Regions from separate parts of the Pseudarthrobacter sp. 1C304 genome, predicted to be linked through region 3. Evidence: predicted binding sites of a transcription regulator. Region 3 holds the regulator's gene; each other region holds the start of a gene.
What was found. The regulator LexA, encoded in region 3, represses DNA repair genes until DNA is damaged. The targets are predictions, from matches to a motif close to TCGAACANNTGTTCGA.
Positions count from the first base shown of each region.

Region 1: a site for LexA is predicted at 2,552-2,567, ahead of ACTWQD_RS17950 (Rv2578c family radical SAM protein). Genes of this name have one in related genera too.
Region 2: a site for LexA is predicted at 2,169-2,184, ahead of ruvA (Holliday junction branch migration protein RuvA). Genes of this name have one in related genera too.
Region 4: a site for LexA is predicted at 3,305-3,320, ahead of ACTWQD_RS08510 (DUF6504 family protein). Genes of this name have one in related genera too.

Region 1 covers NZ_JBQQCH010000014.1:31,825-36,941, reverse strand. The annotation lists gene ACTWQD_RS17955 (NAD(P)(+) transhydrogenase (Re/Si-specific) subunit beta) at 1-1,239, shown strand, start outside; gene ACTWQD_RS17950 (Rv2578c family radical SAM protein) at 1,236-2,543, opposite strand; gene pcp (pyroglutamyl-peptidase I) at 2,715-3,356, shown strand; gene ACTWQD_RS17940 (SIMPL domain-containing protein) at 3,380-4,018, opposite strand; gene ACTWQD_RS17935 (hypothetical protein) at 4,015-4,479, opposite strand; gene pheS (phenylalanine--tRNA ligase subunit alpha) at 4,710-5,117, shown strand, end outside.
Region 2 covers NZ_JBQQCH010000003.1:198,222-203,338, reverse strand. The annotation lists gene pdxT (pyridoxal 5'-phosphate synthase glutaminase subunit PdxT) at 78-779, shown strand; gene ACTWQD_RS08445 (YebC/PmpR family DNA-binding transcriptional regulator) at 783-1,538, shown strand; gene ruvC (crossover junction endodeoxyribonuclease RuvC) at 1,535-2,131, shown strand; gene ruvA (Holliday junction branch migration protein RuvA) at 2,309-2,956, shown strand; gene ruvB (Holliday junction branch migration DNA helicase RuvB) at 2,949-4,061, shown strand; gene yajC (preprotein translocase subunit YajC) at 4,300-4,746, shown strand; gene secD (protein translocase subunit SecD) at 4,853-5,117, shown strand, end outside.
Region 3 covers NZ_JBQQCH010000004.1:5,258-10,374, forward strand. The annotation lists gene ACTWQD_RS09460 (histidinol-phosphate transaminase) at 1-652, opposite strand, end outside; gene ACTWQD_RS09465 (LysM peptidoglycan-binding domain-containing protein) at 709-1,035, opposite strand; gene lexA (transcriptional repressor LexA) at 1,545-2,294, shown strand; gene ACTWQD_RS09475 (ATP-dependent DNA helicase) at 2,372-4,546, opposite strand; gene hflX (GTPase HflX) at 4,539-5,117, opposite strand, start outside.
Region 4 covers NZ_JBQQCH010000003.1:215,679-220,795, forward strand. The annotation lists partial or broken gene ACTWQD_RS08505 (DNA polymerase III subunit alpha) at 1-2,892, opposite strand, end outside; gene ACTWQD_RS08510 (DUF6504 family protein) at 2,889-3,233, opposite strand; gene ACTWQD_RS08515 (hypothetical protein) at 3,402-3,788, shown strand; gene ACTWQD_RS08520 (chorismate mutase) at 3,799-4,125, opposite strand; gene ACTWQD_RS08525 (VOC family protein) at 4,140-4,562, shown strand; gene ACTWQD_RS08530 (SOS response-associated peptidase) at 4,807-5,117, opposite strand, start outside.

The DNA.
Region 1 (5,117 bases), on a different contig from region 3:
GTGGCCGTGGCAACAGTGTTTCTCTCCGCGGAACTGGAGAATATCCCGCTGATCCTGGCCGCGATCGCCCTGGGCTCCGCCGTGGCAGTACCCGTGGCGCGGCGGGTGCAGATGACCCAGATGCCGCAGCTGGTGGCGCTGTTCAACGGTGTGGGCGGCGGAGCCGCCGCCCTCGTGGCGGTGCTGGAGCTCGGCCACACGGCGGATCCCTGGGTGCGGCTGGCCGTCGTCTTCACCATGCTGGTCGGGGCCGTGTCCTTTGCCGGCTCGGCCGTCACGGTCGGGAAGCTGCAGGAACTCATCAGCACCCGCCCCCTGCTTTTTCCCGGCATGCCGGTGGTGATGGGCGTTGTGGTGCTGGGGGCGGTCACCGCCGGTGCCGTTGTGGTCCTCACCGGGTCAGCCGGCTGGGCGCTGGCCCTGCTGGTGCTCGGCCTGGCGGGCGGAGTCCTGCTGGTGCTCCCGGTCGGCGGGGCCGACGTGCCGATCGTGATCTCGCTGCTGAATGCCTTCACCGGCCTCGCGGTCGCGGCCTCCGGCGTGGTGCTGGGGAACGTGCTGCTGGTGGTTGCCGGAACGCTGGTCGGGGCCAGCGGCACCATCCTGACCAAGGTGATGGCCTCCGCAATGGGCCGCGGGGTGGCGGGCATCATGTTTGGCGCCTTCCGGGGCGGCTCCACGGCCGGATCAACCGCCCAGAGCGACCGGCCGGTCCGTTCCTCGTCCCCCGAGGACGTCGCTGTGCAGCTCGGCTATGCGCAGCGCGTGGTCATTGTTCCCGGTTACGGGTTGGCCGTGGCGCAGGGCCAGCACACCATTGCCGAGCTCGCCACGGCCCTGACGGCCCGCGGCGTGGACGTGGTGTTTGCCATCCACCCGGTGGCCGGGCGCATGCCAGGCCATATGAACGTCCTCCTCGCGGAGGCCAACGTGCCCTATGAAGCGCTGAAGGAGCTTGAGGAAGCCAACCCGGAGTTCCCCACCACCGACGTGGTGCTCGTGGTGGGCGCCAACGATGTGGTCAATCCGGCCGCAAAAAGCACGCCCGGGGCGCCGATCTACGGGATGCCCATCCTCGAGGTGGCCCAGGCCGGGCAGGTGGTATTCCTCAAACGGTCCATGCGTCCGGGTTTCGCCGGGATCGACAACGAGCTGCTGTTCGACCCGAAGACCACGCTCCTCTTCGGCGACGCCAAGGACTCGCTCACCCGGGTACTGGGCGCCGTGAAGGCGCTCTAGAAGAGGGTGGGCTGCGCGGCCGCTGCTGTTTCGCGCGCCGCGCTGTGAAAGGCGGCCGGTTCGGGGATGCTGCCGGCGGGGTACTGCGCTTCCTCGTCCCGGGGGTCAAGGCTGCCGTGGTCCGTGTTGCCGTGGTCCGTGTTGCCGTGGCCCGTATTGTTGTGGTCACTCGCCGGTTCAAAGCTGCCGGGGTGATCGTTGACGTCGCGGTGGCTGAAACCATGGGATCCGGAAAAGCCGTGCCGGGCCTTGAAATACCGGATGCGCCCGGCGAGCCAGTCCCGGTACTCCTTGGAGGCGTAGGACCCCGTGCCGTACAGCCGCCGGTACTTGCCGGCGAGCTGCGGGTGCTCCCTGGCAATCCACTGCATAAACCACTCCCGGGTTCCGGGCTTGAGGTAAAGCGCTCCTGCGGTGACTCCGGTGGCTCCCGCCGCGGCCAGGGCGCCGAAAAGAGCATCGAGCGCCTCGTCGCTGTCGGACAGCCACGGCAGGATGGGCATGGCCATCACCCCGCAGGGCAGCCCTGCCTCCCGGAGCCGGGTGATGAGCTTCAGCCGGGCGCGGGGACCGGGCGTTCCGGGCTCCACGGCTTCGGAGAGGCTCTCGTTCGTCATGGCCAGCGAGATCCCCACGCCGACAGGGACCTGGGCAGCGGCGTGTTTCAGGAGCGGAATGTCCCGGGCCAGCAGCGTGCCCTTGGTCAGGATGGACAGGGGAGTGCCGGAATCAGCCAGGGCGCCGATGATGCCGGGCATGAGCCGGTACCGGCCCTCGGCCCGCTGGTAGGGGTCCGTGTTGGTGCCCAGGGCCACGTGCTGCCGCTGCCAGGAGGGCTTGGCGAGTTCCCGGCGGAGGACCTCCGCGGCGTTGATCTTCACCACCACCTGGCTGTCAAAGTCCAGTCCGGCGTCGAAGTCGAGGTAGGTATGGCTCTTCCGGGCGAAGCAGTAGACGCAGGCATGGCTGCAGCCGCGGTACGGGTTGATGGTCCACTCGAACGGCATCCGCGAACCGGCCGCCACTTTGTTGAGCACCGATTTGGCGGTGACCTCGTGGAAAGTGACGCCGGCAAACTCGGGGGTGGAAACGGACCGCACCAGCCCTATCAGGGGCAGCAGCGCATCGGCAGCCGGGGGCTGGGTGCGCCCTGCCGTCGTCGCGGGCAGTCCGGGGCCGGAGGTTCCGCCGCCTTCGGCCGCGTCAATAGGCGTCCCGCCGTTCGGGGTTCCGTCAATAGGCGCCCCGCCGGTGGGGCCGGAATCTCCGGGCGCTGGCTTCAGTGCTTGTGCGTCCCATCTCATCGCTCCATTCGAATATATGTTCGAGTCAAAGTCAAGGGCGGCGCGGGCTCATTCCTGGGGGTGCGGCCCGCGCGCCCGGGCAGCATCGCAGTCCAGTGTCGCCGCCAGTGACCGATCCATGCCGCCTGCCGGGCAGCCGCGGGCGCCGGGGGGCGTTGCTAGGCTGGGGCGATGATTCTCCTGACAGGGTTCGAGCCGTTCGGCGGCCACAGCACCAATCCGTCCTGGCTGGCCGCGCAGGAGGCCGCGGTCCGGTTGCGGGCAGAGGGCTTCGAGGCGCAGGCCGTGGAGTTGCCCTGCGTGTTCGGGGAAGCCATCCGCGTGCTGGAAAGTGCGCTGGAGCAGCACCGTCCCGGGCTGGTGATCTGCGCAGGCCAGGCCGGCGGCAGGCCCCGGATCTCGCTGGAACGGGTGGCGATCAACTGCGACGACGCACGGATTCCGGACAATGCCGGCAACGCACCGGTGGACCAGCCGGTGGTCCACGGGGGACCGGCGGCGTATTTCAGCACCCTTCCGGTGAAAGCGGCGCTCGCGGCCCTCACGGCGGCTGATATCCCCGCCGAGGTGTCCCAGACGGCGGGCACCTACGTCTGCAACCACGTCTTCTACGGATTGATGCACGCCCTGCGGCTTCGGCCCGGCACCCGGGGAGGCTTTGTCCACGTGCCCTACGAGCCGGGCCAGCTGCCGCCGGGTAGTTCGGCTCCGGCGCTGCCGCTGGAGCAGCAGGCCGAGGCGCTCGCCGTCGTCGCCCGTACTGCTTCGGCGACCACCGCGGACCTCAGGATCGCCGCCGGAGCGACGCACTAGCGGAGATCTGCCGGCCGGCGTCCTCAGCCGAGCAGTTCCCAGACAACGTTGATGGTGGCGCTGATGCTGGCTTCGCCCGCCTCCACGGTCAAGGATTCGACGGCGGCGGCCCGCTGCATCTTCGCCACCGGGATCGGGGCCGGGTAGCCCGTCTGCTGCGTCAGGGACACCACCTTGCCGAGTGTGGCGCCGGCAAGGGACGCGAAGTGCCCGGCAGACGTGAGCGCGTCCTGCCAGGCGGCCTCGCGGGCGCGGGCGGTGACGGCCGCGGGATCGGCGAAGCCCAGCTCCAGCCCGTTGAGCCTGACGTCGTTGCCGCCGGCCTCGACGGCGGCGGCGATGACCGCGGATGAGGACTGCAGGTCCCTGATCCGGACGCTCAGCGCGCTGGACGCGACGTATCCCGTCACCACCTGGCCCCGCCCCTCCTGCCAGTTCACCTCCGCGCGGACGTTAAGGCCCGACGTCGTGATGTCCGGGTCCGCCACACCGTGGCCCCGGAGCACCGCCGCGATGGCCGCGGAGACGCGGCCCGCCTCGCCGTAAGCTGCCCCGACATCCTCCCGGCGGCATTCAACGCCGATGGAAAGGGTCAGCAGGTCCGGCGCGGCTTCCGCACTGCCGGAACCGGTGACGGAGATGGTCCTGGCGTCGTCATTCATGGTGTGCCTCGTTCTGCTCGGGGAATGCCGGCAGCGTCCGGCCGGTCATGGCGGGCCCGCCTGGGCTCGGGGTAGCCGCCGGCCTGCAGCCCGGCGTGCCGTTCGAAGAAGTTCCAGGAGCCCGGGTTGCCGGTACGGGCCAGGGACCAGCCGGCGGCGAGGAAATACAGTGGCAGGAAGGGCAGTCCAAGGCACCAGGCGTACTGCGTGCAGTGGCGCTCCTCGTGGCCCAGCAGCACAGGGTTGTTCGCGGCTTCCGCGGGCCCGGCGCGGAAAATCACCACGTTGCCGACAGTGAAGGCCCCGGCGAAGGGCAGCCGCCAGCGGTACCCGGTGGCAATCAGCAGTCCCCGGGGGCCACGCTGCACGGGGGCGCGGGCACAGCCGGCCAGCAGCAACCCCAACGGAGTTGTTGCGTTCAGTACGTTGGCCACCTGCCGCAGCCGCTGTCCCGGCGTCATGAGGCCATGCTAGCCCGGGACCCGCCCGCGGGACACGAATCCGCGGCCCGCTGCACGCCTGCCCTGGGTGGGCCGTCACGTTCAGGCAGGTGGGCCCGTTCAACTAGACTGGAGGCGAGTGCCCGCCGCAGCTGTTTTGGCGAGCCCTGTCCTTTGCCGACGCGCCGGTCCTGCATCCCTGATGGTCCCGTGCCCGTCGGCATGAACCGACTCGTAGCTAAGAACAGTAGATGACTGAAACTTTGCCGGGCGCAGGCGTCCCGAATCCCCTGGATGAAGCCGCCATCACCGCCGCCGTAGACCAGGCCGTAGCCGCCATTGCCGCCGCTTCCACGCTCGACGAACTCAAGGCCGTGCGGCTCGCGCACACCGGCGAGAAGTCCGCGCTGAGCCTCGCCAACCGTGAGATCGGCGGGCTGCCGAAAGACCAGAAGGCCGCCGCCGGCAAGCTGATGGGCGCGTCCCGCGGACGCGTCAACAAGGCGCTCGCGGACCGCACGGCGGAGCTCGAAGCAGAGAACGACGCCCGCATCCTGGTGGAGGAGACGGTCGACGTCACGGCCGCTCCGCGCCGCCGTCGTGCCGGCGCACGCCACCCGCTGTCCACGCTGCAGGACCGCGTCGCGGACATCTTCGTC
Region 2 (5,117 bases), on a different contig from region 3:
CCAGCGGCGGCATGCAAGCCCGCCGGGCAGGGGCCCGGCATGCCTCACGGAGGGGCCGGGAGCACTATGCTGTTCGGATGACCAACCCCTCTTCCACGCCTGAATCCCGCGTGGGCTCAGGCCTGCGGATCGGCGTCCTGGCCCTCCAGGGTGACTTCCGCGAACACCTGCACGCGGTGGAAGACGCCGGCGCCACCGGCGTCGGCGTCCGCCGGCCGGCCGAACTCGACGGCCTGGACGGCCTCATTATTCCCGGCGGCGAATCAACCACCATCGACAAGCTCTCCCGGGCGTTCGGACTCCGCGACCCCCTGCGCCGCGGCATCCGTGACGGGCTGCCGGTCTACGGCTCCTGCGCCGGGATGATCCTCCTCGCAGACCAGATCACGGACCCCGCCAGGGACCTCGACGGCAACCCGCAGCAGACGTTCGGCGGCCTCGACATCACGGTGCGCCGCAATGCGTTCGGCCGGCAGCGCGAGTCCTTCGAAACGGACCTCGACTTCAAGGGCCTCGATTTCAGCGCCACCGGCAACGGTGTGGCACCCGTCCATGCGGTCTTCATCCGCGGACCATGGGTGGAGCGCGTCGGCGACGGCGTGGAGGTCCTCGCCGAAGTGGAGCCTTCCAAGGCATCCCACCCTGAGGCCCTGGCCGGGACGGCTAGAATTGTTGCTGTGCGTTCCGGAAAGCTGCTCGCCACCTCCTTCCACCCGGAAGTGACAGGGGAGAAGCGCGTGCATGAATTGTTTATTCGAATGATCAGAGGAGAAGCGTAAAGCATGTCAGGCCACTCCAAATGGGCGACGACCAAGCACAAGAAGGCCATCCTCGATAGCCGACGGGCAAAGTCGTTCGCCAAGCTGATCAAGAACATCGAAGTCGCCGCGCGCATGGGCGGCCCGGACCTCGCCGGCAACCCCAGCCTGGAACTCGCCGTCACCAAGGCCAAGAAGACGTCGGTCCCGGCCGACAACATCGACCGCGCCATCAAGCGCGGCGCCGGCCTCACCGGCGAAGTTGTTGACTACACGGAGATCATGTACGAATGCCGTGGGCCGCAGGGCTCGGCGCTGCTGATCGAGTGCCTCACGGACAACAAGAACCGGGCAGCCTCCGAGGTGCGCCTCGCCATCTCCCGCAACGGCGGCACCATCGCCGATCCCGGATCGGTCAGCTACCTGTTCTCCCGCAAGGGCGTGGTGTCGCTGCCGAAGAACGGCCTCAGCGAGGACGACGTCCTCATGGCCGTGCTCGACGCGGGCGCGGAGGAAGTCAAGGACAACGGCGACAGCTTCGAAATCCACTCCGAGCCGACCGACCTGCAGGCCATCCGCGAGGCGCTCAAGGAAGCCGGGATCGAGTACGACACCGACGAAGCCGAATTCGTGCCCTCCATGCAGGTGCCGCTGGATGTCGATGCCGCCAAGAAGTTCATGAAGCTGGTGGACGCCCTCGAAGAGCTCGACGACGTCCAGAACGTCTACAGCAACGCCGACCTCAGCGACGAAGTGCAGGCCGCACTGGAAGCAGAGTGACCCTTCGCGTCCTCGGCGTCGATCCGGGCCTCACCCGCTGCGGGATCGGCGTCGTGGACGTCGAGAAGAACCGACGTGCCACCATGGTGGCGTTCGGCGTCGTCGGTACCTCACCCGAGGAAAGCCTGGACCAGCGGCTCCTGGTCATCGCCACCTCGATCGACGACTGGCTGGACCGGCACGAACCCGACGTCCTCGCCGTCGAACGCGTCTTCTCGCAGCTGAACGTCAGCACCGTCATGGGCGTGGCGCAGGCGTCCGGCGTGGTGATCGCCGCCGCCGCGCGGCGCGGCATCCCGGTGGCACTGCACACGCCGTCGGAGGTTAAGGCCGCAGTCACCGGCAGCGGGACCTCCAACAAGGACGCCGTCACGAAGCTGGTCACCAAAATCCTTCGGCTCGACGCCCCGCCCCGGCCCGCAGACGCCGCCGACGCCCTCGCGCTGGCCATCACCCACGCCTGGCGGGCCGGCAGTGGCGCCTCCAGCACGTCCGCCACGCGGGCAGGCCTGCCGGCGCCGGGCGGGCAGTCCCTGACCCCCGCCCAGCGCGCCTGGGCGGACGCGGAAGCCAAAGCGCGGCGTGCCCGCTGAATATCCGCCGGTGCCGCCGCAGGGCTTGGTAGGGTATTCGTAGATATGTTCGGATAGCCGGTTGGGCCGGCACCGTTTATATAGACACCGTATATATAAACACCGTTTAAATAGACACTGTTTTAGATAGCTGTCTCAAATAGACACTGTTTTCAGTTGAATTGTCAGGAGCCCGGCTTGATCAGTTTTCTCCGCGGAACCGTTGCGCACGTCGGCCTGTCCTCCGCAGTGATCGACCTCAACGGCGCCGGCATGAGCGTCAACGCCACGCCGCAGACCCTCAGCAGGCTCCGCACCGGCGAAGAGGGCAAACTCTTCACGTCCCTGATCGTGCGGGAGGACTCCCTCACCCTTTTCGGGTTCGGCACAGATGATGAGCGCGAGGTCTTCGACGTCCTGCTGAGCGTCAGCGGGGTGGGACCCCGGCTGGCGCTGGCAGTCCTGGCGGTCCACGAGCCCGAGGCCATCCGCGTCGCCGCGCACTCCGGCGACGGGAAGGCCTTCACCAAGGTTCCCGGCATCGGGCCCAAGGTGGCCGGCCGGATTGTGCTGGAACTCGCCGGCAAGCTGGTGCCGCACGGTACCCCCGCCGGCACCGCGGCGCCGGAGGCATCCGCCGAGGCGGTCTGGAAGCCGCAGGTGGTTGCCGCCATGACCAGCCTTGGCTGGTCCGAGAAGGACGCCACGTCCAGCATCGACAAATCCCTCGCCGATTCACCGGGTCTGGCCGAGAAGGGCAATGTCGCCGAGATCCTGCGGGCCACGCTGCGCTGGCTGGGCCAGGACGGCGCCCGTGCCGGGAACAGGATAGGCGCCCGTGGCTGAGCCGTCCCTGGTCGGCGGGGGAGAGGAGCCGGAGGAGCGGGTTATCGAAGCCGCGCTCCGGCCCAAGAGCCTGCACGACTTCGTCGGCCAGCACCGGGTCCGGAAGCAGCTGTCCCTCGTCCTCGAGGCTTCCCGCATGCGCGGCCGCAGCGCCGACCATGTGCTGCTCTCCGGCCCGCCCGGCCTGGGAAAGACCACGCTGTCCATGATTATTGCGGCGGAGATGAATGCCCCGCTGCGGATCAGCAGCGGGCCCGCCATCCAGCATGCCGGGGACCTCGCGGCCATCCTGTCCTCCCTTTCCGAAGGTGAGGTCCTCTTCCTCGACGAGATCCACCGCATGTCCCGCCCGGCCGAGGAAATGCTCTACATGGCGATGGAGGACTTCCGGGTCGACATCGTGGTCGGCAAAGGCGCCGGGGCCACGGCCATCCCGCTTGAGCTGCCGCCGTTTACGCTGGTCGGTGCCACAACGCGCGCGGGCCTGCTGCCCGGGCCCCTCCGGGACCGCTTCGGCTTCACCGGACACCTCGAGTTCTATGCCGTGGCCGAACTGGAACTCGTGCTCCGGCGGTCCGCCGGCCTCCTGGACCTCAAGGTCAACTCCGCCGGGTTCAGCGAAATCGCGGGCCGCTCCCGCGGCACGCCCCGCATCGCCAACCGGCTTCTGCGCCGGGTCCGCGACTGGGCGCTGGTGCACGGGATCGAGCAGATCGACGCCAGGGCCGCGTCCGCAGCGCTGGACATGTATGAGGTGGACAAACGGGGCCTGGACCGGCTGGACCGCGCGGTACTCGATGCCCTCATCACCAAGTTCGGCGGCGGTCCTGTCGGCCTGTCCACCCTGGCCATCGCCGTCGGAGAAGAGACCGAAACGGTGGAAACCGTCGCCGAGCCGTATCTTGTCCGCGAGGGCCTGCTGGGCCGCACCCCCCGCGGGCGGATCGCACTCGCGCCGGCCTGGACGCACCTGGGCTTCGCCGTGCCGCCGGGGGTGTTCGCGCAGGACCCGCTGGAGCTCTTCCCGGCCGACGACGGCGATCCGGACACCGGTGCCGGACCGGGCCTTCATGCCGATCCGGAATGGATCCGTAATAGTCAATAGCACCGCTGCGCAACGTTTTCCCTTTAGACTGGTATGACGCTCGGCACGTTCGGGTCTTTGTCTCTGCGCGCGGCCAGCACCTGGCCGACGTCGGCGCGGCATCTTTGCCTGCCAGCCAGCCCGGAGCGAAGCGGACGTTGCTGTAAAACCAGCTACGCAAGTACAGAACGGAACTTTCCCTGTGTTCGGACTTATCTCTGCCCAGACCCAGCCGCAGGCCGGCGGCGGCATCGACATCATGACCATCCTGCTGTTCGCCATGCTCGGCGTCTTCATCTTCATGATGTTCCGCCGCAACAAGAAGACCCAGCAGCAGCAGGCGCAGCTCCAGTCGAAGTTTGCCCCGGGTGTCGAGGTCATGACGAGCTTTGGCCTGTTCGGCCGCATCGTCGAGATCGACGAGGAAGAGAACAAGGTCCTGCTGGAACTGTCCCCGGGCAACACCGCCACCGTGCACCGCCAGGCCGTCACCAAGATCGTCGAGCCCGTTGTCGCCGCCGAGGAGCCCACCGTGGTTCCCAACGACGCGTCCTCGCTGACCGCCGAGACGCCCGGCACCGCTGAGGGCACCGTCGCCGGTGGTACCGCCGGAACCGCCGGTACCACCGACAATACGGTCCCGCGCGTCGAGACGCCCGAAGAAACCATGCGCCGCCTCAACGACGAAGGCAAGAAAGACAGCTAGTCTGCCTGATTGAGCACCCCCGCGAAGTAACGGTTGCGGGCAACCGCCGGAACGGGCCGCACAGCCCGCACCGGCGGTTCCTCCGTAAATACTAGAAAGATCGACAATGGCACGAACTGGCCCCAAAAACACAGCCCTCCGGGTGCTGGTCTGGCTCGGCGTAATCCTCGCCGTCCTGACCGCCGTCCTGGCCGGCGGCACCATGGCCGGGCAGGCGAGCTGGGCTCCCAAGCTGGCCCTGGACCTTGAAGGCGGCACCCAGATGATCCTGGCGCCCAAGGTCGAGGGCGGTTCGGACATCACCGAAGAGCAGCTCAACCAGGCCGTGGCGATCATCCGCCAGCGCGTGGACGGCTCCGGCGTCGCCGAAG
Region 3 (5,117 bases):
CGGGCAGCAGCGTCAGTGCACTGGGCGTGCCGTCATGGGCAAACTCGTGGTACGCCTCGTCCACGATCACAATGGTCTGGCTCGCTTCGCCGGCCTCGTAGACGGCCTCGACGACGTCCAGGCCAAGGCCGGTGCCGGTGGGGTTGTTCGGGGAGCACAGGAACACGATGTTCGGCTGGAGCTCGCGGACCTGGCGGGCGGCCGATTCGGCACTCAGTCCGTAGTCGGCGGCGCGGGTTCCGGTGATGTACGCGGTGTCCGTGCCGGAGGCCAGCAGCGGGTACATGGAGTATGTGGGAGGGAACCCGAGGGCGGTGCGGCCAGGACCGCCGAAAGCCTGGAGGATCTGCTGGAGCACCTCGTTGGAGCCGTTCGCGGCCCAGATGTTGTCCGGCCCCAGGCCGTGCCCCAGATACTCGGCCAGGGCCTCGCGGAGCTCCGTGAATTCGCGGTCCGGGTAGCGGTTCAGTCCCACTGCGGCGGCGGCGACCGCCTCGGAGATGGCGGCGCGCACATCGGCGGGGACGCCGTGGGTGTTCTCGTTGACATTGAGCAGGATGGGGACGTCCAGCTGGGGCGCCCCGTACGGGGTCAGGCCCCGGAGATTCGTCCGGAGGGGAAGTCGGTTCAGGCGCTCTAGCTGGTCAGTCACTCCACCAGTTTAAGTGAGATCCCGGCGGCGGCCGAAACTGTGACGGGTGGGCGGCCCTACCCGGCGGGGATGAAGAGCGCCTGGCCGGGCACCACGCGGGCTGCCTCAAGGTTGTTCAGCTGGACGATGTCGGCGACGACGTCGCGGGGGTCGCGCTCGGGGGCCACGGTCTCCGCGATGGCCCACAGCGACTCACCGGGCTGCACGGTGACCGTCACCGTCGGCGTGGGTGACAGCTCGGACGCCGACTCCGCGGCCTTGGCCGGGGCGTTGAAGAAGCCGCTGAACGAAAGCACCAGGGCGGCCAGCAGGATCAGGGGAACACCGATGAAGACAAACCGCCCGCGCCTGGTCAGCCGGAGCGGCGCCTGCCGCGGCTTCACCGTCCCGGCAGGGCCGGCACTGGTAGAACCGCCCCCGGCAGAACCGCGGCCGGCCGGACCACCTGCAGGCTGGCCGTAGGCGCCGGAAGCGTCGCGGCCGAAAGTATCGTGAAACGCACTTGTTGCTGACATGAACTGAGCCCTCCTGGACCATTGTGTGCCGTCCGGCGTACTCCACTTACCGCCGCCAACCGGCCTAACCTTCGAACAAACAACCGAACGTTATGCGGTGCCCGCCGTACTTTCGAATAGAACACATGTTCGAACACCGCCTTTTCAGTTTTAGCACTTATTGACGAACATTGTCGAGACTCGCTAGAACAAATGTTTGAAAAAGCCGTGTGGCTGGCCTACGTTTGGATCAAGGATTCCGACCAAAGGTTTGGATCAGGTTTCGATCAAAGAACAACCACTTCTGCAGTTGATCAGCAGGGTCTGACATTTCAGGCCGGAGGTTCCCGGCAGCAGCAGCCACGGCCGCCGGGTGGAACGGAAAGGCGTTGGCGAACATGGCAGCACAAGCCACTGGCGGCAGGGCCTCCCAGCGGGGTCCGCAGGCCGCCCGGCCACCCAAGAGCCTCACCGTCCGGCAAAAGAAGATCCTCGAGACCATCCAGCGCTCCGTCACGGACAACGGGTACCCGCCGTCCATGCGCGAGATCGGCGACACCGTGGGCCTGGCGAGCCTGTCCAGCGTGACGCACCAGCTGTCGCAGCTCGAAAAGCTCGGCTACCTGCGACGCGACCCCAAGCGCCCCCGCGCCATGGAAGTGCTGATGCCGCTCACCCTGGAGGAGGGCCCCGCGAAGATCGCAGGCGCCGAGAAGCCGGGCGGCCTGCGCACCGTCGGCGGCCTGTCCGTCTCGGAGCTGACCAGCGCCACGGACACCGCCATGGTCCCGCTGGTGGGCCGGATCGCGGCCGGCGGGCCGATCCTCGCCGACCAGGTCGTTGAGGACGTGATGCCGCTGCCGCGCCAGCTGGTGGGCCACGGCGAGCTGTTTATGCTCCAGGTCGCGGGCGACTCGATGATCGACGCCGCGATCTGCGACGGCGACTGGGTGGTGGTGCGCCGCCAGGGCGATGCCGTCAACGGTGACATCGTGGCCGCACTGCTGGACGACGAGGCCACCGTCAAGACGTTCCGCCAGCGCGACGGCCACACCTGGCTGCTGCCGCAGAACACGCAGTACGAGCCCATCCTCGGCGACCACGCCGTCATCATGGGCAAAGTGGTCTCGGTGCTGCGCTCCCTCTAGGACCCGCCAGCCGGTACCCCACCGGCTGCGTAGAAGGGCCCCGCCGGCATCCGGCGGGGCCCTTCGCGTTCCCCGGACTATGTGGCGGGCTGGCCTGACTCCTTCGCGAGCCGTTCCAGGGCCGCGAGGGCCACCGCGGGGTCGGTGGTGGGCCAGAACGGCGGCAGGGCAGCGCGGAGGAAGCCCCCGTAACGTTCGGTGGACAGCCGTGAATCCAGCACCGCCACCACTCCCCTGTCCGTCGTGGTGCGGATCAGCCGGCCGGCGCCCTGGGCGAGGCGGATGGCCGCGTGGGTGGCCGAGACACTCATAAAGCCGTTGCCGCCCGCCTGGGCCACCGCGCGGGAGCGGGCCGTCATCAGGGGGTCGTCGGGCCGCGGAAACGGAATGCGGTCGATGACAACAAGCCGGCACGAGGTCCCCGGCACGTCCACACCCTGCCACAGCGACATGGTGCCGAAGAGGCAGGTGTCCGGTTCGTCGGCGAACTGTTTCACCAGCGCCGTCATGGTCGACTCGCCCTGGCAGAGGATGCTCAGGCCCAGCCGCGGCCGCAGGGCCTCGGCGGCGTCCTCGGCCGCGCGGCGGGAGGAGAAGAGGCACAGTGCCCCGCCGCCGGAGGCCCGGATCAGCTTCTCCAGCTCATCGAGCGCCTCCGGGGACGTGCCGCGGCCGGGCTTGGGGAGGTGTTTGGCCACGTACAGGATGCCCTGCTTGGGGTACTCGAACGGCGAGCCGACGTCCACCCCGGTCCAGCTCGGCGCACCGGGTCCCACCAGGCCGAGTCCGCCGGCGGCGGGTTCGAAGGCTGAGCCGATGGCCAGCGTGGCCGAGGTCAGGATGACGGTGTGGTCCGCGAAGAGCCCCTCGCGGAGCCGGCCGGCCACACTGAGCGGGGCGATGTTGATCAGGGCTGGGGCCGTTTCGTCCGGCTGGGAGTAGCCCAGCTGCGGGTCGAAGGTGCTGTTCCGGGAGAACCAGACCACTTCGCGGTTTTCGCGTGCGGCGAGGAGCCGTTCGCAGAGTTCCAGGATCACCATGAGGCGGGAGCGCGCGAGCTGGCGGCCGCCGTCGGCCGTGGTGGCGCTGTCCCCCTTGGAGTCGGACAGTGCCGCGCGGCAGGCGTCCCGCAGCTGGTCCACGCAGTCCAGCTGTTCGCTGTTCAGGCCGTTGGGCATCAGCCCGCTGGGGACTCCGGCCACGGCCAGTTCAAGGTTGGCGGCGGCGTTGTTCAGCGCATCCACGGTGATGCCCGTGTGCTTCCGCGCCCCGGACGCGGCGGCGTGCACCATCGCGACGGACAGCTGGCCGGACACGGCGCCGGTGACCCGGTCCTGGAGCTCGTGGGCCTCGTCCACCACCACAACGTCGTAGTCCGGAAGCACGGCGAGCCCCTCGAAGGCGCTGACGGCCAGCATCGCATGGTTGGTGACCACGACGTCGGCGTCCGCGGCGTTCTGCCGGGCCAGTTCGCTGAAGCACTCGGCCGCCAGGGGGCATTTCTGCGCGCCGAGGCATTCCATGGAGGTGACGGAGACCTGCCGCCAGGCCCGGTCCGTGACGCCGGGCAAGAGCTCGTCGCGGTCCCCGGTGGCGGTGTCCTCGGCCCATTCGCGCAGCCGCACCACTTCCTTGCCCAGCTGGGACGACGGGCCGCCCATGGCAGCGGCGAAGTGCGGCACGGACGTGTCTTCGCCGAGTGAGAAGAGCTGCCCTTCGGCGGGCTCCTCCGAGGGGAACCCGCCCTCGAGCTTGTGCCGGCACACGTAGTTGGACCGGCCCTTCACCAGGGCCACTTTGACGGGCCGGTCGAGCGCAGGAGTGATGGTTTTCAGCAGCCGGGGCAGGTCCCGGCCCACGATCTGGGTCTGCAGCGCAAGGGTGGCGGTGGAGACCAGCGTGGGCTTGTCGCTGTCCAGCGAGTGGGCGATCAGCGGGATGAGGTACGCGAGGGATTTGCCGGTTCCCGTGCCGGCCTGGACCAGCAGGTGGTCGCCGCTGTCAATGGCGCGCGCCACCTGCCGGGCCATCTCGTGCTGGCCGTCGCGGCTTTGGCCGCCCATGCCGGAGACGGCACGGTCAAGCAGCTCGATGACGAACTCGCTGCCGTCCCGGCCGCCCCGGCCTGCCGGGCGCTTCCCGGCTGAAGACCGGGCGTTTCCCTGGTCTTCAGCCGGTGGGTCCTCCCCCGTTGGGCCGTCCATGCCGGTGCCCGTGTCTGTCTCCGCGCCGGTCACTGCTGCCTCAGTCATGCGCGATGAACGAATCCAGTTCAGCGGCCAGTCTCTCACGCACCATCACGACGGCGCGGGTGCCCGCTTCCTCGTGGTCGAGGCTGAGGATCTCGGCGTCGGTCTCGTGGAGCTTGCTGAGGAGGTCTCCGCGCTGGTACGGGATCAGGAGTTCCAGCTTGACGCTGGGCCGCGGAATACCTTCGCTGATGGCCGCCAGAAGCTCCAGGATTCCTTCGCCCGTGCGCGCCGAGACCACCACGTGGCGCGGCTCGCGCTGCTTGAGGCGTTCGACGACGTAGGGGTCCGCGGCGTCGGCCTTGTTCAGGACGATGATCTCGGGCACCTTGCGGGCGTCGACCTCACTGAACACCTTGCGGACGGCCGCGATCTGGCCTTCCGGGTCCGGGTGCGAGACATCCACGACGTGCAGGATCAGATCCGCGTCGGCGACTTCCTCCAGGGTGGAGCGGAAGGCTTCCACCAGCTGCGTCGGCAGCGACCGGACGAAGCCCACCGTGTCGGAGAGGGTGTAGCCCAGCCCGTCGGGGGTCTCGGCCTTCCGGACGGTCGGGTCAAGGGTGGCGAACAG
Region 4 (5,117 bases), on a different contig from region 3:
TTTGCAGGGTCTGCAGATGGTGCACCAGGTCCGCGCGGTTGGCTGTCCCGCCGGAGGCCCGGTGCAGGGAATCGAAGGCACCGAGCTGGGCCAGCCGCTGGATGCTGGGTTTGCTCAGCCGTGACCTGACCCGCAGGTCCGCGAGCGAGTCGTAGGGCTGTCCCGCCACGATCCTTTTCAGTTCTGTTCCGGAGAGACCGTAGATGCCGTTCAGGCTCAGCCGGATGCCCAGCCTGCCACGGTCCGGGCCGGCGGCCACGCGTTCCACCCGGTACTCGGCCTGGCTGCGGTTGATGTCCAGGGGCAGGATCGGGATGCCGAGCCGCCGCGCCTCGGCCACCAGGAGCCGTTTGGGGTACATTCCCGGATCGTGTTCCCACAGCCCGGCGAGGAAGGCCTCCGGGTGGTGGGTCTTGAGCCAGGCCGACTGGTAGGTGGGCACGGCAAAAGCGGCGCCGTGGGCTTTGCAGAAACCAAAGCTGCCGAAGGCCTTGAGTGTGCCCCAGACCTTGTCCACCACTTCGGGGCTGTACCCCCGCGACCGGGCCTCCTTCCGGAAGAACTCCTCCACCCTGCCTTCCAGGACCTCGTTGCCGAGGGCGCGGCGGAATTCGTCGGCCCGCGCCAGCCCGCAGCCGGTCATGACGTCAAAGGTCTTCAGGATCTGCTCATGGAACACTGTGACCCCGTGGGTCTCCTTCAGGACGGGCTTGAGGTCCGGATGCGGATAGATCTCCGGCGCGAAGCCGTGCCGGTGCTCCAGGAAGGGCCGGACCATGTCGGACTTCATCGGTCCCGGCCGGAACAGGGAGATGTCGATAATGAGGTCATTGAACTCACGGGGAGCCAGTTTCCCGATGAGCTCCCGCTGCCCGGGCGATTCGATCTGGAAGCAGCCCAGGGTGTGGGTGCTGCGGATCAGCTCATAGGTGGGTTCGTCGTCGAGCGGCACGGCGTTCAGGTCGATCGTGCCGTCCGCGGCGATGTAGTCCGGGCCTGTCCCGTCCTCCCCCACCGGGTGGGCGCCGGCTGCGACCACCTCGGCCTTGGAGGGATGCAGGCGGATCACCTCGCGGACGGCGAAGGCCATGGCACTTTGCATCCGGACGCCGAGGACATCGAGTTTGAGCATGCCCATCGGGTCCATGTCATGCTTGTCGAACTGGCTCATCGGCAGGCCAAGTCCGCTGGGCTGCACGGGAGTCCGGTCCAGCAGGGTCGCGTCCCCCAGGATCACCCCGCAGGGATGCATGGAGATGTGGCGCGGCAGCCGGTCCAGCCGTTCGGTGAGGTCCACCAGCAGATCCAGCTGGTGGTTCCCGCCGGCGTCGCGCTGGCCCACCCGGCCGGCGAACTCCTTCAGCTCGGGTTTCTCCTCGAGGGCTTCACGGAAGTTCCGGGCCGAGAAACGCCACAGCTGCTTGGCGATGTCGCCAATTTCGCCCTCCTCCATGCCCAGGGCAAGGCCGGCGTCGCGCACGGCACCGCGGGCGCGGTAGCCGTTCTGCATGCTCATGAGCGTGACGCGCTCGGCGCCGAAGCGCTCAAAAATTTTCCGGTAAACGTTGTGCCGCTCGGCGCTTTCGACGTCGATGTCGATGTCCGGCAGCGTGGCGCGGTCCCGGGACAGGAAGCGTTCGAAGATGAGGTCGTGCTGCAGCGGGTTCACCTGGCTGACGTCGATCAGGTAGTTGACCAGGCTGGAGGCCCCGGAGCCGCGGGCCGCGGCCCGGACTCCCATGTCCTGGATCATGCGGGAGACCTCGGCCACGGTCAGGAAGTACGCGGCGAAGCCCAGGCTGTCGATGATCCGCAGTTCGTGTTCCAGCCGCGAGCGCAGCTCCCCGGCGGGTTTGCCCGTGATCCCGGGGAACCGCCTGCTGATGCCTGCCTCGCAGCGCAGGGTGAGCTCAACGAGGGCGTCTCCGGCAATGCCTATCACGGAGGCTTCCGGCACCACCGGCTGCTTCCATCCCATGTCCGTGACCGGGTCCATCCGGCAGCGGTCCGCGAGCGCCTCGGTCTGCGCCATCAGGCTTTTGAGGTCGGCGGCGCCGTATCCGGCGGCGTGCATGATCTCCTTGCCGAGCTGGAGCATCTGGCCGGCGGATTTGAGCCAGCCCTGCCCGTTGGGCTGCAGCAGCGGCGCGGCGGAAAGTTCGGGCAGCGATTTGAGGGTGCGGGCGGAGTCCAGCACATCCGCGGTGGCCGCACCGTCCTCGGCGACATAGCGCACGGCGTTGCTCAGCACTGCGGGTACCCCGTGCTCGGCGGCGAGCTTGAGCATCCGCACCGCGTGGGCGGTGCTGAGCGGCTCCCCGGGGGGGCTGAGCTGGCTGACCACCTCAGCGGCGATGGTTCCGGCGGGCATGGCGTCCAGCCAGCGTTTGAACAGGGTGCGGGGGCGCAGGTAGCGCCGACCTCCCATGGCCCGTCCGGCGTCGGAGTCCGGCCCGATCAGCACGGTCAGCACTGGCTTGAGGGTTTCCGGGTGCAGGGCGCGGGATGCCAGCTCTGCCCGGGTCACAGCCACAGGCACCGCTCCCCCCGCCTTGCCCGTGGTGCGGGCATGCGCATCGGAGATCAGCCGGCACAGCGCACGGTAGCCGGCGCCGTCGTTGTGGCCGTGGGCGAGCACGACGACGCGTCCCCCCACCTGGGTGCGGAGGTCACCGTCGTCGTCCAGGACCGCCAGGTCCACCCCGACCACCGGATCCACCCCTCGGCCATGCAGGCTTTCAGGTGCTTGACAGTGCCGTAGAGGCCGTCGCGGTCGGTGCAGGCGAGGGCCGTGGCCCCGTCCGCGGCCGCCGCGGCAGCCAGCTCCTCCGGCCAGGACACCCCGTAGTGGGCGCTGAAGGCTGTGGAGACATGGAGATGGGTGAAGCTCATGCTGATTCCGGCTCCCGCACGGAAACCAGGGCGTCGTGGATGCGCAGCAGGCGCCAGCGCCCGCTGGCCATATGCCGGGTGAGGTCCAGGGTGAAGGTCCCGGCGTCGGCAGTATCCGCCCTGCCCCCTTGGATTTGCACTTGCACCCGCCAGATCTCATGGTCCACGAGCCCCGGCCCGCTCCCCAGGGGCGCCCGCTGCTCTTCGGCCCACCACTGGCGCCGTTCGAACCAGCGGACCGGTTCGGCGCAGACTGTGTAGGCGCGGCCGGCCCAGGTCAGCTCCCGGGGCTCGCCGGAGGGTGTGCAGAGGACATCCACCCCCTCGCTGAACATGCCCATCACGCCTCCCGGACCACACCATCTGCACCCCCGCCTGCGCTCAGGCCGGAACCCAGCCAGTCGGAAGTTATTCGAAGATATCTTCGAATAACTCCAGTCTACGACGGTGCCGGGACAAAACCTAGATCAGGGGTGGACGGACGCTGGCACAGGTAGCAGGATTGAGCCATGAGCTCCCATAACGCACTCCTGAAGCACGTAAGCATCGCCGCCGAGGACGCATCCTTGGTGGCGAAGTTCGATATTGACGGGAATATCCCCGGCCAGGGTGCCTATGTGGTGGGGCTCGTCGCGGCAACCCCGGACCATTCCCATCAGCGGCGAATGGGGATCGAGTTCATGAACGGGGAGGCCGTCTCCTTCTACTGCTTCAGCCATGACGGCACGGAGGAGAACTTTGACCTCAAGGGCGTGGAACATTCCGGCAACACCATTACCGGGTATTTCCCGCTCAGCACCGTCATGGGCCTGGCGAAGGGGCACCTCATGACAGCGTTCAGCGACTGCGACGGCCGCGAGTACCAGGCGAATGTCCCGGTGGAGGAAGCCCTCTAGGCGGCGGGGCCTAGGAGCTGGCTTTGTAGACTTCCAGCTCGAGCGTGATGAAAGCATCGATCATGGCCCGGTAGGTTTTTTCCACGAGGTCGACGTCGATGTCCTTCTGTTCCGCCGTGGCGCGGACGTGCTCGATAACCCGTTCCACACGGCCGGGGGCCCGCACCTCGGCGCTGTCCGACTTGAGGGTTCCGGCGATCCGGATCAGGCGCTCGCGGCGTCCGATCAGGGACACGATCTGCTCGTCCACCTCGTCAACAGCCACCCGCACGGCAGCAAGCTGTTCCCGGTCGGCCTTGGCAGCTTTATCGTCTTCGTGATTTGTGGACATGTCCATGACAGTATCGAAAGATGCAGCCACGAGTCGATTTAATTTCACTGGGTGTCCGCAGCGTTGACGCCTCCCGCAGCTTCTATGTCGACGGCCTGGGCTGGCCCGTCCACCGGGAAGTCCGGGGCGAGGTCCTGTTCATCCAGGCCAACCACGGCCTCATCCTCTCCCTGTGGGATGCCGGGCAGATGCAGGCCGAAGCCGCCACCGATCCCCCCGCCGGGGTCCCCTCCATCACAATCAGCCACAACCTGGGCAGCGCGGCGGAGGTCGACTGGGTGATGGCGGAGGCCGAGTCCGCCGGAGCGCAGATAGTCGCCGCCCCGAAGACCCAGCCCTGGGGCGGCTACACCGGCTACTTTGCCGATCCCGACGGCTACCGCTGGGAAGTCGCCTTCAATCCCACCTGGGCGGTCGACGGCGCCGGGCACGTCACGCTGTAACCCGCGCGAGGGGACGCGGCGCAGGCCGGCGCCCCTGCATCCCCAGCCTGCCGCCCCGGCCAAGGGCACTAAGACCCTGTTGGCCTGCTCCCCGGGATTACTAACGTGACATGGAGCACACGGCGGCACGCCTATTCGAGCCGGTGTGCGGTCAGCGGGAAAGCAGCAGTGGTGCCGGCGTGCGTCGGCGGCACCACGCAGCTTCCGCCACCGCCAGCAGCGCCCTCCCGGCTGGAAGGCCAGGCTAGAACAGGCTCCCCACCGGCTTAATGAGCTCCGGGGAGTCGTTCTTCACGTTCCCGACAGCGGTTCCGACGGCGTCGATGGTCCAGCCTTCCGCGACATCGTGCGCGCCGGCCCGGACCAGGTCCACCAGTCCGGCGGCGTCGTCGGCGTGGGGGTCCAGCCACGCCTGCATGGTGGCCCGGTCCATCGGCAGCGGCACCCGGTCGTGCAGGGCCGTGAGCTCGGCCAGCATGCCGCCGGCATAACCCTCCGGCGGCGAGTCGGTGGTCAGGATGGACGTGGACAGCAGCCAGCGCTCCGGGTCGTCCT